DNA from 3 places in the Burkholderia sp. AU30198 genome. Region 3 is predicted to be linked to each of the others. Evidence: riboswitches for the same ligand, from Rfam matches in the RefSeq annotation. Region 3 holds a riboswitch; each other region holds the start of a gene.
What was found. Region 3 has a riboswitch for cobalamin ahead of LGN19_RS20390 (FecCD family ABC transporter permease). Riboswitches for the same ligand answer to the same signal wherever they lie in the genome.

Region 1 (5,537 bases), on a different contig from region 3:
GGCCGCGACGGGATGCGCGTGAATTTGACGCTCCTTGACATCGGCGGGACAGGTCGCGTGCTACGCTGCGCGCGACGCCGAATCGGCTCGATGAATACAGGTGTGGACGAAATGCGAAAACAGCTTCTGACCGTGCTGACGGCCTGTGCGGTCGGCGTTCTGGTGGCCGGGTGCGACGACCAGAAGGTGGCTGACGCGGTCAATGCGATCAAGCCCGATCCGATGGCGTTCGGCAACCTGCAGCCGGGCGTCTCGACGATCGAGGACGTGCTCCGTCAGGCAGGCAAGCCCGAGATGGTCAGGCAGGGCGACGACGGCTCGCAGCGGTTCGAGTATCCACGCGGTCCTTATGGCACGAGCACCTACATGCTCGATTTCGGGCCCGACGGCCGGCTCGTGTCGATCACGCAGGCGCTGACAGCGGCGAACATCACGAAGGTCGTGCCCGGAATGTCGAAGGACGACGTGCGACAACTGCTCGGCAAGCCGACCGAGGTCGCGCAATACGCGTTGAGCCATGAAGAGGTATGGAGCTGGCACTGGGCCGAGGGCGGCGTATCCGGCGACGCGATGTTCAACGCGCATTTCTCGCCCGACGGCACCGTGATCCGGACTTCGCGTTCGGAAGCGCCGGGCCGCGAAAAACCCTGACCTGATGAACGACGCAACGCAGGCGGCGCAGCATCGAGCAATCTAGAACGCTTCGCCGCTGAACAACGCCACGACTGCATCCGGATTCGACGGCCAGTACATGTGCATGTACGTCGCGACGATCGCGCCGCTGCGATAGACGGCTTCGCCGCTGCCCGACGCGCCGTCGGGGCGCCTTGCGGTCGCGACCGGTTCGAGCGGCGTCGCGAGCCGCGAGTAGTGGAACGTATGGCCGCGCATTGGACCGGTGCGCGTATCGACCTGCTGCATCCCTAGCGCCGCGAACCGGCGCTGCATCGTCGCATGACCTGGCAGCACGCCCAGCATCGGCGTCGTCAAACCGTCGACGTCGGTCAGCGATTCGCACAGATAAACCATCCCCCCGCATTCCGCGACGATCGGCCTGCCCGCTGCCGCGTGTGCGCGAATCGACCGCGCGGTCGCGGCGTTCGCTGCGAGTGTCGCCGCATGCAGTTCCGGATAGCCGCCCGGCAGAAACAGCGCGTCGCAATCGTCCGGCACCGGTTCGTCGGCGAGTGGCGAGAAGAATCGCAACTGCGCACCGAGCGCGTCGAGCAACGCGAGATTCGCCGGATAGATGAACGAAAAAGCCACATCGCGCGCCACCGCGATCCGCTTGCCGGCGAGCGCACGCGGCAGCGGTGCTGCTGCATCCGGTTCCGCGAACGCAACAGCCGGCGGCAACTCGGCAAGCGCCGTTTGCGCGAGCACGTCGGCCGCTCGCTCGAGCCGCGCATCGAGATCGTCGATGTCGTTCGGCTGGTGCAGGCCGAGATGCCGCTCCGGCAGCGCGATGCCCGCATCGGCCGGCACGTGCCCGAGCCAGCGCAGGTCGTCGGGCAGCGCCTGTTGCAGCAGTTCCGCGTGCCGCTCCGAGCCGACGCGATTCGCCAGCACACCATGAAACGGCAGCCCCGGACGGAACCGCGCGAGCCCGAACGCGATCGCCGCGAACGTCTGCGCCATCGACTTCGCGGAAATCACCGCAACGACCGGCACGCCGAACACAGCCGCGAGGTCGGCGCTGCTCGGCGTACCGTCGAACAGCCCCATCACGCCTTCGATCAGGATCAGGTCGGCCTCGCGCGCAGCATCGGCCAGCAGCGCGCGGCAGCCGGCCTCGCCGACCATCCCGAGGTCGAGCGCATGCACGGGCGCGCCGCTCGCGCGTTCGAGCAGCATCGGATCGAGAAAGTCGGGCCCGGTCTTGAACACGCGCACGCGCCGGCCGAGCCGGCGGTGCAGCCGCGCGAGGCCGGCCGTCACCGACGTCTTGCCCTGGCCCGACGCGGGTGCACTGACGAACAGCGCGGGGCAGGCCGGCATGCTCAGAACTCCACGCCGCGCTGCGCCTTCACGCCTTGTTCCTTGTACGGATGCTTGACGAGCCGCATTTCGGTGACGAGGTCGGCCGCGTCGATCAGCGCATCGGGCGCATGCCGCCCGGTCACGACGACGTGCACCGAATCGGGACGCGCGGCCAGCGTCGCGAGCACTTCGTCGAGCGGCAGGTATTCGTACTTCAGCACCGTGTTCAATTCGTCGAGGATCACCATCCGGTAGTCGCCGCTTTCGATCATCCGGCGCGCCTCGTCCCAGCCCTTGCGCGCGGTCGCGATGTCGGCGTCGCGGTTCTGCGTGTTCCACGTATAGCCGTCGCCCATCGTCACGAAATCGCATTCGGCCACCGCGCCGAGGAAGTCGCGCTCGGACGTGTGCAGCGCGCCTTTGATGAACTGCACGACGCCGAGCCGCATGCCGTGGCCGAGCACGCGCACGGCCATGCCGAACGCGGCCGTGCTCTTGCCCTTGCCGTTGCCGGTGTTGACGATCAGCAGGCCCTTTTCATTGGTGGCGGCGGCCTGCTTCTTCTCGTGGCCCGCACGGCGGCGTTCGGTCATCCGTTGATGGGATTCGGCGTCGGTTTTCATCGGATTGGTCCTGTCGAAAGAAAGCGAAACAAAGGATTCAGAGCGGGCCGGCGAGTGCGACCGTCACGCCGTCCCGGATGGATTTGGGGCCCAGCAGCCGGCCGTGCGGCGCCGCGAGCTGCGCGCACGGCTCGGCCACGCCCGCGACGCCGAAGCGGGCGAGCGCGGCATCCGACGGGCCGCTTGCGGCCAGTTCCGGGCGGCTCGCGAGTTGTGCCGCGTCGAACGCGACGAGCGGCCAGCCGCGGCGCGCGCACAGCGTGCGCAGCGCATGGGCACGCGCCTTGTCGGCGAGCGTTGCGACGAGCGCCGGTTCGGCGCCCGGGTACAGCGTCAGCGCTGCGCGGATCGCGGCATCGAGTTGCGCGGCCGTCGCGCCCGCGCGGAAACCGACGCCGAGCGCGACGCGCATCATGCGCGGCTGCCGAGCGCGGCACGTACCGCGGGATCGTCGGCGAACGCGGCGACGCGGCCGATCACGACGATGGCCGGCGAGCCGATGCCCGTCGCGCCGATGCGTTCGACGAGCGTATCGAGCGTCGCAAGCACGTGCCGCTGTTCGGGGCGCGTCGCGTTCTCGATCGCCGCGCACGGTGTATCGCCGGGCAGGCCGCCTTCACGCAGCGCGGCTGCGATCGTGTCGAGGCGGCGAATGCCCATATAGATGACGATCGTCATGCGCGTGGCCGCGAGCGCGCGCCAGTCGGGTTCGTCGGCGCCCGCGCCGTGGCCCGTGACGAAGATCACGCCTTGCGCGTCGCCGCGTTGCGTGACCGGAATGCCGATTGCAGCCGGCGCGGCGATGCCCGCGGTGACGCCGTTCACGACCTCGACCGGGAATCCCGCCGCGCCGAGCGCGGCCAGTTCCTCGCCGCCGCGGCCGAACACGAACGGATCGCCGCCCTTGAGCCGCGCGACGCTGCGGCCCGCGCGCAGATGCGCGAGCATCGCGGCGACGATCGTCTCCTGCGGCGTCGAAGCATGACCGCCGCGCTTGCCGACGTGCTCGATCTGCGCATCGGCACGCGCATGGCGCAACACGTCGGGATTCACGAGATCGTCGACGAGCAGCACGTCCGCCGCGCCGATCGCGCGGACGGCCTTGAGCGTCAGCAGGTCGGCGTCGCCGGGGCCGGCGCCGATGAGCCAGGCGCGGCTCATCGGGCGCGGCACGGCGCGCACCGTGTCGAAACAGTGGAACAGGGCAGGCGGGCGGCACGGCGGCGGCCGGCAGACAGGAAATGCATGACGGATCGAACGAAGCCCGCGCGGAAGCGGGCGGAATGCGCACCCCCTCCGTCCCCCGCGGATCGGGCGTTCGGCGAGCCTCGGGCTCGCCCCTTGCGTCGGCCGGTATCCGGGCTGGCCGCTTGCCAGGCCGCAGCCTTCCCGCCCGGCTGAAGGGCAGTGGCATCGTGGGCGGCATGGGCGCGTGCGCGGGGAAGCGCGTCGCGCGGGCGGCGTACCGTTGCGGGGACAGCACAGGCCGGGCGGTGGTCCGCCTCCTGTTTCCCGTTTAACTGCAGGCGCGCAATGCGCGTGCGAGCACCGAACGCGGCGCATACGATAGCACAGGCATTGCGGCGCAAGGATGCCCATCCGGCGCTCCCCGCGGCCGGGTCAGCGTGATGCGGGATACCCGTGCCGCGCGTCTAGCGATACAGGATCTGCCGCTTCAGATCCTTCGCGATGCTGCGCGCGGCGTCCGCCCACTCGGCGAGCTTCGCGCCGCTGCACACGTTGCTGCCGAGGTTGCGATCGAGCACGCGTGTCACGTCAACGGTCCGGCCATCACGGTGATAAGTGGACTGATAGGCGATTTCCCCGGCTCGTACGGAGACGTCCGGCGGGATGGCGAGCAGGTGGGTGTCGGCCGGCAACGTGATCCGGTAGCGCTCCTCGAGCCGCGTTCCAGCGCACACGCCTTCAAATACCTTGCTTTTCTCCTGGAGCACGAAATCGGCGAAGCTCCGGATCTGGCCGAAGTTGGGCAGCGACGGAATCGCAAATGCCGCGGGGCCGGGCATCAACGCCAACTGGTTCAGATTGCCGCGCAGCGCGATCGAGAACGGCTGGTCGAGGTCGTCGAGATGACGCGGGCTCATCTGCAATTCGCCCGCGAGGCCGTAGCGGCGCAGCATCTCGTCGGCGAGCCGCTTCGGCTGGACGTGGATGAACATCTGGCGCGCCCGCTGGACTTCCTGGCCGGCCAGCGTGATGTCGCCCGTCATCGTTGCATTGCCGTCACGATCGAGATTGACCGCATAGGCCAGCGACGAACGGCTGTTGCGGCCGTTTTGCGGCGGCGTGACGATCAGCTTGCCGGTCGAGGTGTCGAGCGCGGGCTTGCCGCTTGCCTCGAACTGCAGTGCGCCGAACGGCAGCACGCCGACCGTGGTGTCGGCAAACACGTCGAATTCCGGCAGTCACGCGATTGCGTGATTGAACGTCAGGACATCGGGTACGGCCGGCAGCCGATAGCGGTTGCCGAGATTGACCAGCACGGTGTGGCTCTCGATCCCCTTTGCATCGAGCAGGGCGGACAGCAGCGTCACCTGATCCTTGCAGTCGCCGTAGCGGTTGGCGAGCACCTCGCCGGCGCGGTGCGGAACGACCGGCCCGGCACCGAAATACACGCCGACATAACGGATGTTGCGTGCGACCCACGCGTACAGCCGCATCGCTTGTTCGCGCCGGTCGGCGATCCCGCTGGTCAACCGATCGGCGAGCTGGCGGATCCCGTCGTCCTGCTGCTGCCTGTCGAACGCGCGCACCTGGTAGGCGTGGGCGATTTCCGGATAGCCGGAGAAGTTGCTCGCGATGAAGACAGGGCCGATATCCGTCCACGCCACCGTGTTCGCTTGCTCATCGAGCGGGCCGGACGGCGGTGTTTCGTAATGGTAGGAACGGATCCGGCGTCCGTCATGCGACGCA
Region 2 (5,537 bases), on a different contig from region 3:
GGCGCGTTTCGAGTGCGGCATACGCGGTCTTGAATGCTTGCTGCCATTCGGCGTCGAGCTCGGTGACGAGGATGGGTTCGTCGATCTGCACCCATTCGACGCCTTGTGCGGTCAGCGTGTCGAGCAACGCGCCGTACACCGGCAGCAGCTTCTGCAGCAGCGCGAGGCGATCCGAGTCGTCCTTCGCCTTGCCGAGCCACAGGTACGTGACGGGGCCGATGATCACCGGCTTCGCCTTCACGCGCTGCGCGTTCGCTTCGGCGAGTTGCTGCAGCAGGCGCGACGGATCGAGCGAGAAGTTCGTGTCGGCGTGGAATTCCGGGACGATGTAGTGATAGTTCGTGTCGAACCACTTCGTCATTTCGCCGGCCGCGACGCCGCCGCAACACGCGGCATGCTCTTCCGCCGACTGCGCAGAACGGCCGCGCGCCACGCGGAAATAGTTGTCGAGCGCATCGCCGTGGAAGCCCTGCACGCGCTTCGGCAGGTTGCCGAGCGTGAAGCTCATGTCGAGCACCTGGTCGTAGAACGCGAAGTCGCCGATCGGAGCGAGATCGAGGTCGCGCTGGTCGCGCCAGTGACGCTCGCGCAGTTGCGCGCCGAGCGCCTTCAGTTCATCGCGCGACGATTCGCCCTTCCAGTAGCGTTCGAGGCCGAACTTGAGTTCGCGCTTGGCGCCGATGCGCGGGAAACCGAGATTGTGTGTCGTCGCCATGGCGCTGCCGTCCAGAAGTAGTGAAGGTCCGGCAACCATGATAGGGATTTCAAACCATGAAATAAAATGGCATTATTTCATTCATCCATTAAAGTTATTCATGAAAATGCAGGATGAGCGATAACCATGCTGGAACGATTCCATCTCGTCGTCATTCGTGAAGTCGAGCGCCAGGGCTCGCTGACCGCAGCCGCCAATGCGCTGCACGTCACGCAATCGGCGCTCAGCCATACCGTCCGGAAAATCGAGCAGCAGCTCGGCACGCCGATCTGGGATCGCGAGGGGCGCGGCCTGCGGCTGACGCAGGGCGGGCAGTATCTGCTGAAGCTCGCGAACCGGCTGCTGCCGCAGTTCGAGCTGGCCGAGGAGCGAATGAAGCAGTACGCGAAGGGCGAGCGCGGCACGCTGCGTATCGGGATGGAATGCCACCCGTGCTACCAGTGGCTGCTGAAGGTCGTGTCGCCGTACCTGTCGCGCTGGCCCGACGTCGACGTCGACGTAAAGCAGCGCTTCCAGTTCGGCGGGATCGGCGCGCTGTTCGGCTACGACATCGACGTGCTCGTGACGCCCGATCCGCTGAACAAGCCGGGGCTGCGCTTCGACCCCGTGTTCGACTACGAGCAGGTGCTGGTGGTCGCGGACGCACACCGTTTCGCCAACGCCGATTACGTGACGCCCGAGCAGCTGACCGACGAAATCCTGATCACCTATCCGGTCGAAACCGACCGGCTCGACATCTACAACCAGTTCCTGACGCCGGCCGGCATCGTGCCGAAGCGGCACAAGTCGATCGAGACGACCGACATCATGTTGCAGATGGTGGCGAGCGGGCGCGGCGTGGCTGCGCTGCCGCGATGGCTGGCCGACGAATATGCCGACCGGATGCCGGTCGTGCCGGTCAAGCTCGGCAAGAAGGGGATCGCGAAGCAGATCTTCCTCGGCATCCGCGAGGCGGATGCGTCGATCGACTACCTGGCCGCGTTCGTCGCGCTGGCGCGCGAATCGACGTGGAGCGCGCCGCGCATGCTGCGCTAGGCACGCCCCGTTGCAATGCGCGTCAGGCGGCGCGCATGCCGATACGTTCGCCGCGCTCGACCCATGCGCCGAACAGCAGGCCGATCGTCGTCCACATGATCACCTGCATGCCGATCGCCGCGGCGCGGAACTTCCACAGCACGACGGCCGGGAAGGCAGCCGGCACTTCGTTGATCGACGGCAACCCGAGCTGCACGGCCGCGATGATCGCGATGAACACGAGCCCCGCGACGATCGACGCGTTCCATTGCCCGAGCTTCGCCAGCAGATGGCGGCGCACGCTGACCGAGAACACCATCGTCGCGATCGAGATCGCGATCATCAGGAAGAACAGCCCCGTGCGATAGCCGATCGTGTCGGGGTCTCCAACCGACGGCGGATTGGCCGGGTACTTGATGTTCGGCACGATCACGAGCGCGATGAACGCCGCCAGTGCGAGCCAGGCGGCCAGCGGCCGTGCCGGGAGACGGCTGCCTCGGCCATACGCATACGCAAAGACCAGCGAGAACAGCCCGCCGAACGCCGCGCCATAGGTCACGACGCCCGTCAGCAGGCCGAAGCCGGCCTGCGTGTGGCGGCTCACCAGCTCGGGTTCCGGCGCGTCGCCCTTGGCGGCGTCGAGTTTTTCTTCGAAGGAGATCGCCTGATCGACTTGCGGTTCGCCGACGATTTTCGCGAAACCGAACGTGAGGAGGCCTGCGGCGATGCCTGCGAGCATCCCGCGCATGAGCAGCTTTCCGACCATCATGAACTCCGCGTCAGTGGCAGGGGAAGCCGAGCAGATGGCGGCCGTCGTGGACGAATTCGTGCACGTACATGCCCGGCACGAGCGACGTTGCGCCTTGTTCCGCGCCGACGAAATAGAGGGCGAGCAACAGGATCAGGCCGACGAACACGGCCCACGGCAACAGTTCACGGACGGGGATGGGCGCCGGCACGACCGCCGGCTTCAGCACTGCTTCGCTCATGGATGCACCTCAGGGGAATCGCGCCCCGGCAAATGATGGATGGGTACGAAGGCAGGTCTGGCTTCCGGGATCATGGATCACCGGTTACAGTGGCGCGACCGCGCCGGAATTGCACCGGCTTCCGCGTTTCGTATCGGGCGAATTGTACGCGCGAACGTTCGCGTATTGAAGCGGCGAAAAGTGGACGAACGCGCCCGTCCCGGCTCCCCCGAAAACCTCCATGAACATGCATGCCTCGCTGCGCCTGATTGCACACGCATCGACCCGGGCGATGCGCACCGGCACGTTTCCCGACGACGACCCGCTCGACGCGCACGGGCTCGCCGACGCCGCGGCGCTGCGCGACCGGTGGACGGACGTCGCCGGCTCGCTCGTGCTGTGCAGCCCGGCCCGCTGCGCGGTGCAGACCGCCGATGCGCTCGGCCTGCACGCCGACATCGACGACGCACTGCGCGACATCGACTACCGAAGCTGGCGCGGCAAGCGGCTACACGACCTCGCGCGCGACTGGCCTGACGAACTGGGCGCGTGGATCGGCGATCCGTTGGCGTCGCCGCACGGCGGCGAATCGTTCGATGCAGCCATGCGCCGCGTCGGCGCGTGGTTGAACGCGCTGCAACGCGGTCGAGACATCGTCGCCATCACGCATGCGCCGATCGTGCGCGCGGCCGTCGCGCATGCGCTGCGGATCGATTCCGGCGCAGCAACCCGCATCGACGTGGCGCCGCTATCGTGCACGACATTCGCTGCGTCGCCGCACGGCTGGTTGTTGATCGCGGAAGGCGATCCGCGCGACACTGGTGCATAGCCTCCTGCCGTGTTGCGTTCGCGATATGGGCCACGACGCCCGCCGACGTGTTGTCTCGTATCGCAATCGCATGGCGATGTCCACCTTACATCGCTGCAAGCCCCGCCGTTCGTCATCCCTGCTGTCATCAAACTGACTGCTAGCCGAAGCTAGGATCGGTCGCGGTTCCCTTACGAGATACCGTCATGAATCAACCTGCTTCGTCTGCCCCGAACAGTCCGGGTTCCGTCGAGCGCACCAGGCAGCTCGGCTATGCCGTCTTCCTGCTGGTGCTCGCGATCGGCGCGGTCTATATCGCCACGCACCTGATCGACGATCTGTCGCCGATGCGCGAAGGGTCGCTGTTCCCGTACCTGATGCTCGGCGCCGCACTGCTGATCGCGCTCGGCTTCGAATTCGTCAACGGCTTCCACGACACCGCGAACGCGGTCGCGACCGTGATCTATACGCACTCGCTGACGCCGAACGTCGCGGTGATCTGGTCCGGCCTGTGGAACTTTCTCGGCGTGATGATCTCGAGCGGCGCCGTTGCGTTCGGCATCCTGCAACTGCTGCCGGTCGAGCTGATCCTGCAGGTCGGCAGCGGTGCGGGCTTCGCGATGGTGTTCGCGTTGCTGATCGCCGCGATCGTGTGGAACCTCGCGACCTGGTATTTCGGGTTGCCGTCGTCGAGCTCGCATACGCTGATCGGGTCGATCATCGGCGTCGGGCTGATGAACCAGCTGATGCACGGGCCGTCCGGCACGAGCGGCGTCGACTGGGGCCAGGCGCTCGGCGTCGGCAAGTCGCTGCTGTTCTCGCCGATCGTCGGCTTCCTCTGTGCGGCGCTGCTGCTGCTCGTGCTGAAAGCCCTCGTGCGGATTCCGGAGCTGTACAAGGAGCCGCCGAAGGACCAGCCGCCGCCGTTCTGGATTCGCTGCCTGCTGATCCTGACCTGCACGGGCGTGTCGTTCGCGCACGGCTCGAACGACGGGCAGAAAGGGATGGGCCTCATCATGCTGATCCTGATCGGCACGGTGCCGACCGCCTATGCGCTGAACAAGGCCGTCACGCCGGCCGAGACGCAGACGTTCGTTGCGGTCGCGAACCAGGCCGCCGCGACGTTCGGGAAGTACACGAACGGCGTCGCACCGTCCGCGAACCCGCGCGCCGACGTCGAGCGTTACGTCCAGCATCGCGAGCTGACGCCGGCCGTGATCCCCGCCGTTCAGCAATTGTCCACGTCGCTCGCGACCGCGGTCGGCGCGTCGGGCTCGATGGCCGCCGTGCCGCAACGCGACATCGACAACGTGCGCAACACGATGTATCTGGTATCCGAAGCGATCCGCCTGATCGAGAAATCCGGGCAACCCGCATTCGCCGCCGACGACAAGCTCGCGATCGACAACTATCGCAAGCAGCTCGATCACGCGACCAAGTTCATTCCGACGTGGGTGAAGGTTGCGGTCGCAATCGCACTGGGCCTCGGCACGATGGTCGGCTGGAAGCGGATCGTCGTGACCGTCGGCGAGAAAATCGGCAAGCAGCATCTGACGTACGGACAGGGGGCGTCGGCCGAACTCGTCGCGATGCTCACGATCGGCGCGGCCGACGTGTACGGATTGCCCGTGTCGACGACACACGTGCTGTCGTCGGGCGTTGCGGGCACGATGGCGGCGAACGGCTCCGGGCTGCAATGGGGCACGGTGCGCAGCCTCGTGCTGGCGTGGGTGCTGACGCTGCCGGCGTCGATCGTGCTTGCCGGCGGGCTCTACTGGTTGTTCCGGTCGGTGGCCTGAGCGAGCGGCGACGGCGGCCGGTGAAAGCCGGTCGCGTCGCCTCGTGCAGATTCGACCCTCGCCTTTCCGCTGAAGCGCGCCCGGCTCCCCTGTTCCCCTGTTCCCCTGTTCCCCTGTTCCCCTGTTCCCCTGTTCCCCTGTTCCCCTGTTCCCCGGCTCCCCGGCTCCCCGGCTCCCCGGCTCCCCGGCTCCCCTGCTCCGCTACACCGCGCGTCGCATGGGCCGGTGTCGCA
Region 3 (5,537 bases):
GCGATCGCGTGCGAGTGCTTGACGAGCGCACGACCGAGCACCGCGCGCTTGTGCGCGAGGCCCTGGTCGTCGAGGCCCGTGCCGCGCCCGACGCAGGCATCGATCGGCACGCTGAGCAGCCGGCTCATCAGGCACGCGGCCGACGACGTGTTCGCGATCCCCATCTCGCCGAAGCCGATCACGTTCGTGCCGAGCGACGCATGCAGGCGCACGCGTGCCGCACCGGCCGCGATCGCCGTCATCGCCTCGTCGCGCGTCATCGCCGGCTCCGCCGCGAAGTTGCGCGTGCCGCGCGCGACCGGCAGCGACACCAGCCGGTCGGACAGCGGCAGCGGCGACGCGACGCCCGCATCGACAATTTCGAGCGCGCTCTGTGCGGCGCCCGCGAACGCGTTGATTGCCGCGCCGCCCGCGAGGAAATTCGCGACCATCTGGGCGGTCACCGCTTGCGGATACGGACTCACGCCCTCGGCGGCAATCCCGTGATCGCCGGCAAACACAATCATCACGGGACGCTGTACGACCGGCCGCTCGGTATGCTGGATCAGGCCGATCTGCAGCGCGATCGCCTCGAGCTGGCCGAGGCTGCCGGGCGGCTTGGTCTTGTGGTCGATCACGTGCTGCAGGCGCTTGCGCAGCGCGTCGTCGAGCGGTGCGATCGCGGGCGGGAAGTGGGTCGGGGTCGTCATCGAGAAGCCGTGTCGTTGGCGCGGGTTGCGCCGCGCATCGGAAAAGGAAAGGTCATTGTCGCTCGGGCCACGCGGGCAGCAGCGCATCGCGGCCGTTCTCGCGGATCAGCACCAGCGGATAACCGAACGCATCGCTCGCACGCTCGGGCGTCAGCACGTCGTGCACGGGGCCGGCCCACGCGTGGCCGCGGCCGTCGAGCAACAGCGCGTGCGTCGCGAAACGCCGCGCGAGATTCAGATCATGGCACGAGAACAGCACCGTGCGCGGGCCCGCGTCGAGCCATGCGGCCAGCGCGGTCAGGCAATCGATCTGGTGGTGCAGGTCGAGATGCGCGAGCGGTTCGTCGAGTAGCATCAACGGCGCGTCCTGGCACAGCGTCGCGGCCAGCGCGACACGCTGCCGCTCGCCGCCCGACAGCGACAACACGTCGCGCGACGCGAGCGCGGCGAGGTCGAACGTCGCCAGCGCGTCGCGCGCGGCCGCGCGGTCGCCGTCGCGCTCCCAGCCCCAGCCGCCGAGATACGGAAAGCGGTTGAGCAGCACCGTGTCGAATACGGTCGCGCTGAATACGTCGTGCAGTTGCTGCGGCATCAGCGCGCGGCGCTGCGCGAGCTGCTCGGGCCGCCATGCGGCAAGCGGCCGGCCGTCGATCTCGACCTGTCCGCCGGCCGGCGGCTGCAGCCCGGCGAGGGTCGCAAGCAGTGTCGTCTTGCCCGCGCCGTTCGGCCCGGCGACGCACCAGATCTCGCCGGGACGGAACGCCCGGGTGAAGCCGTCGAGCAGCGTGCGCGCGCCGGCCTTCAGCGTCAGGTCGACGGCCGCGTAGCTCATGTCGCCGGCCATGGCGTGCAGTGCGGCCCCCGTCATCGCATCGGCCTCCTCAACAACATCCAAAGGAACACCGGCACACCGATCAACGCGGTCATCACGCCGACCGGCAGTTGCGCGGGCGCGATCGCGGTGCGGGCGAGCAGGTCGGCCGCCATCACGCCGCCGCCGCCCGCGAGCATCGCGGCCGGCAGCAGCATCCGCTGGTCGTTGCCGAAGGCGAGCCGCAGTGCATGCGGCACGACGAGGCCGACGAAGCCGATCGTGCCGGCCGTCGTCACCGCGGCCGCAGCGGCCAGCGACGCGACCAGATAGATCCGCACGCGCAGGCGCGCAACGGGCACGCCGAGCGCGAGCGCGGTCGCATCGCCGCGCAGCAGCACGTTCAGTTGCGGCGCGGCCGGCAGCGCGACGCAGGCGGCCAGCACCAGCGCGCCCCATGCGAACCACGGCGCGGTCACGCCGTTCAGGTCGCCGGTCAGCCAGAAGATGATCCCGCGCAGTCGTGCATCGGGTGCAAGCGACAGCAGCAGCGTGACGAGCGCGCCCCACCCTGCCGCGATCACGACGCCCGTGAGCAACAGCCGCGGCGACGCGTCGCGCGACTCGCCGCGCCACAGCTCGCGGCGCGCGAGACCGAGCACGAGCGCGACCGACACGAGCGAGCCGGCAAACGCCGATGCGTCGACGAGCCACCACGCGCCGCCCGCGATCATCGCGACGAGCGCGAAGCCGGCCGCGCCACCCGATACGCCGAGCACGTACGGCTCCGCGAGCGGATTGCGCAACAGCACCTGCAGCAGCGCACCGGCGAGCGCGAGCAGCGCGCCGCATGCGAAGCCCGCGAGCGCGCGCGGCAGACGCAGCGTGCGGACGATGTCGGCGAACAGCGCGTCGCCGCCATGCGGCACGAGCGACGCAAGTGCCTGCCATGGCGACATCGGCACGCTGCCGATCGACAGCGACGCGACGAACAGCAACGCGACCGCCGCGGCCAGCGCGGCCCAGATCGCGGTGGCGCGCGCGGCGCTCATGCCGCGCATGGCGCCGCACACGACGTGCGGCGCCCCCGCTTGCGGAGGCCGGCCGGTCGTGACTGAAGCGCCGCGCGGACGATTGGGGTCAGCATCGAAGAAGATTCCGTGAAGCGTTGCGCGCCCCGCCTCCCCGCAGGCCGCGCGTCACGAAGCCCGTGCGGGCTCCCCGTCTCGGCCGGTATCCGGGCTGGCGGCGGTCCGGCTCGCCTTCCCGCGCGATGACGCGCAGTGGCCCGCGTCCGCATGCAACACCTGCACGTGAAACGCGCCCGAGCCGGCCTGCGTCACGGGACGCGGCCGCTTACCGTTGCGGGGGCAGCGCAGGTTGGCGGGCTCCTGGCGCCCGCGCCCTGCTTCCCGTTTAACTGCGCGTTCCACGCGCGAGCACCGAGGCGGCGCCAGTTTAGGAGCGGGTCGCGCGAGCGTCAAGGAAGCGTCCGGACACGCACGGGACGCGCCGATTCGCGGCAAGAAGCGGGGGTGTTACGACTGGAAACGTTACAGATGTCGGATTGCGCGTTATTCCGCGCTAAAATGCTGGGTCTTTAGAGGACGCAGCAAATGCTCAACGAACTCGAAACATTATCTCAAAATATTGGCCGTCTGATTTCGCTTAACAAGCGCTATCACTCGGAACGGCTCGCGCTCGAGGAGCAGGTCGCGCAATTGCGCGCGGATGCGGACGCTGTCCGCGCGGAACTCGCGCAACTGCGCGACGAACGCAATGCACTTGAGGCCGAGCGTGACACGCTGTCGGCAAAGATCGACGACGCCCAGGTGAAACTGAACGCGATTCTCGAAAAGCTGCCGCGCTCGAAAAGCGCGGAGCAAGCCGACAACCAGCTCGACCTGCTGGATGCGCAGGCGCGTGCGGATGGCGATGACGCGGCCAGCCACGGAGAACATGCATGAGCACCAAGCAGATCGAAGTCTCGATTCTCGGTCAGCCCTATCGGCTCGCCTGTTCGGCCGAGACCGAAGCAGCGCTGCTCGAAGCGGTCGCGCGCGTCGACGCCGAAATGTCGAAAATCCGCTCTAACAGCTCGGTACGCGGTACCGATCGCATCGCCGTGATGGCGGCGCTGTCGCTCGCGTCCGAATTGCTGCGGTTGCAAACGAGCGTGCGGCATGGTGAAGCATTTCCGGCGGAAGAAATCCGTCGTACAATGCACCAGATGAACGAACAGCTCGGCGCGGTGCTCGCACAGCACGAGACGCAGTAACGTTTGATCGATGCGTCGATTCCCCTTGATCTCGGCGATCAACGGTGGTCAAATTGGCGCAACGAAACACAGTTCAGTCAGCTTCCCTGCCTGGTTCGCCAAGGTCATATATTCCTTGAACCAATGCCATGTGCACGGTTGCGGAAATTTGTAGCACGGGCGCGCGCGTCACTCTGTCTGATGTACCCGAAGTGCTGCTAACTGCGACCAATTCTGAACCCTAGGTTCAGGATGCCGGCCTAGCGGCCAAGGCGGGGACCTATCCAACGGCATCGGGCAAAGCCCGGTGCCGTTTTCTTTTGTAGCAGCCTTTTTCTGCGTCGATCACGATCCATGCAATACTGGCTGATGAAGTCCGAACCGGACGAAGCAAGCATCGACGATCTCGCCAACGCACCGCAGCGCTCGCTGCCGTGGACGGGCGTGCGCAATTATCAGGCGCGCAATTTCATGCGCGACACGATGAAGATCGGCGACGGCGTGCTGTTCTATCACTCGAGCTGCCCCGAGCCGGGCATCGCGGGCCTCGCCGAAGTGTCGTCGACGCCCTACCCCGATCCCACGCAGTTCGATCCGAAAAGCCCCTATTACGATCCGAAGTCGACTCAGGAAGCGCCGCGCTGGCTGCTCGTCGACGTGCGCTACGTGAAAAAATCGCCGCTCGTGCCGCTCGCCGCGCTGCGTGAACACGACGAACTCGCCGACATGCGCGTGCTCGCACGCGGCAACCGGCTGTCGATCACGCCCGTCACACGCACCGAATGGCGCTTCATCACCGAAAAGCTGATGAAGTAGGCGCGCGCCAAAGGTCAAATCTGGTCAGTACGCGCCGCCGCCGCGGAACTCGCGGCACTTTCGCGCAGCCTAAGCAACCGCTGTCGGCCGATCAGGCCGGTTGTCGTTTTTTTCGTCGCGCGGGTCGCCCGCGTCGTGCACGCGCGATCCGCGTGCACGCCCTCGCACAAGGAGTCCAACAATGACCAAGAAATCCGCACTCGCGCTGTCGCTCGCCCTTGCCGCTGCCGTTCCCGTCGCGTTGACGCTCGCGTCTTCCACCGCGCACGCGCAAACCGCGAACCCGCACTTTCCGGAGCCGGCGGGCGTGCTGTCGCTGTCGTCGCAGGCCAGCACCGACGTGCCGCAGGACATCATCCACATCACGCTGTTCTACGAGCAGCAGGCCAAGGATCCGGGCAGCCTCACCGCGCAGCTGAACCAGCGCGCCGACGCAGCGCTGTCGCAGGCGAAGGGCGTCTCGGGCGTCACCGCACACACGGGTGCATTCTCCGTCTATCCGAGCACCGATCGCGACGGCAAGATCTCCGCATGGCGCGGTCGCACCGAGGTCGCGCTCGAATCGCGCGATTTCGCGGCAGCGTCGAAGCTTGCGGGCCAGCTGTCGAACCTGATGCAGGTCGCGAACGTCGAGTTCTCGCTGTCGCCCGAAGCGCAGCGCGCGGCCGAGCAGAAGCTGACGACCGAGGCGATCAAGTCGTTCCGCGCCCGCGCGGACGAAGCCGCGAAGGCCTTCGGTTACAGCAGCTACACGATCCGCGACGTGAACGTCGGCGGCGGCCGCAACGTGCAGCCGTACCCGCGCATGATGGCGATGGCCGCAGCACCGATGGACAGCGCCAAGATGAGCGCACCGATCGCGGTCGAAGGCGGCAAGGCCACCGTGTCGGTCACGGTCAACGGCTCGGTGCAGATGAAGTAACGCGCAGCGCGCGGCAGTCCGAAATGAAAAACGCCGGCCCGA

Region 1: it holds a riboswitch for cobalamin, as region 3 does, so the genes downstream of both, cobA (uroporphyrinogen-III C-methyltransferase) here and LGN19_RS20390 (FecCD family ABC transporter permease) in region 3, are expected to answer to the same signal.
Region 2: it holds a riboswitch for cobalamin, as region 3 does, so the genes downstream of both, LGN19_RS30785 (CbtB domain-containing protein) here and LGN19_RS20390 (FecCD family ABC transporter permease) in region 3, are expected to answer to the same signal.

Annotation. Positions count from the first base shown of each region.
Region 1 covers NZ_JAIZSA010000004.1:331,537-337,073, reverse strand. The annotation lists gene bamE (outer membrane protein assembly factor BamE) at 112-651, shown strand; gene LGN19_RS12560 (cobyrinate a,c-diamide synthase) at 694-1,998, opposite strand; gene cobO (cob(I)yrinic acid a,c-diamide adenosyltransferase) at 2,001-2,603, opposite strand; gene LGN19_RS12550 (cobalamin biosynthesis protein) at 2,641-3,018, opposite strand; gene cobA (uroporphyrinogen-III C-methyltransferase) at 3,015-3,764, opposite strand; cobalamin riboswitch at 3,934-4,171, opposite strand; gene LGN19_RS12540 (hypothetical protein) at 4,256-5,014, opposite strand; gene LGN19_RS12535 (DUF3857 domain-containing transglutaminase family protein) at 5,030-5,537, opposite strand, start outside.
Region 2 covers NZ_JAIZSA010000017.1:205,725-211,261, forward strand. The annotation lists gene metE (5-methyltetrahydropteroyltriglutamate--homocysteine S-methyltransferase) at 1-715, opposite strand, end outside; gene LGN19_RS30775 (LysR family transcriptional regulator) at 842-1,750, shown strand; gene LGN19_RS30780 (CbtA family protein) at 1,773-2,495, opposite strand; gene LGN19_RS30785 (CbtB domain-containing protein) at 2,509-2,718, opposite strand; cobalamin riboswitch at 2,751-2,893, opposite strand; gene LGN19_RS30790 (histidine phosphatase family protein) at 2,939-3,526, shown strand; gene LGN19_RS30795 (inorganic phosphate transporter) at 3,712-5,304, shown strand.
Region 3 covers NZ_JAIZSA010000009.1:87,523-93,059, reverse strand. The annotation lists gene cobT (nicotinate-nucleotide--dimethylbenzimidazole phosphoribosyltransferase) at 1-689, opposite strand, end outside; gene LGN19_RS20395 (ABC transporter ATP-binding protein) at 742-1,557, opposite strand; gene LGN19_RS20390 (FecCD family ABC transporter permease) at 1,554-2,552, opposite strand; cobalamin riboswitch at 2,711-2,962, opposite strand; gene LGN19_RS20385 (ATPase) at 3,117-3,467, shown strand; gene LGN19_RS20380 (cell division protein ZapA) at 3,464-3,778, shown strand; RNA gene ssrS (6S RNA) at 3,859-4,040, shown strand; gene LGN19_RS20370 (EVE domain-containing protein) at 4,112-4,573, shown strand; gene LGN19_RS20365 (SIMPL domain-containing protein) at 4,755-5,495, shown strand.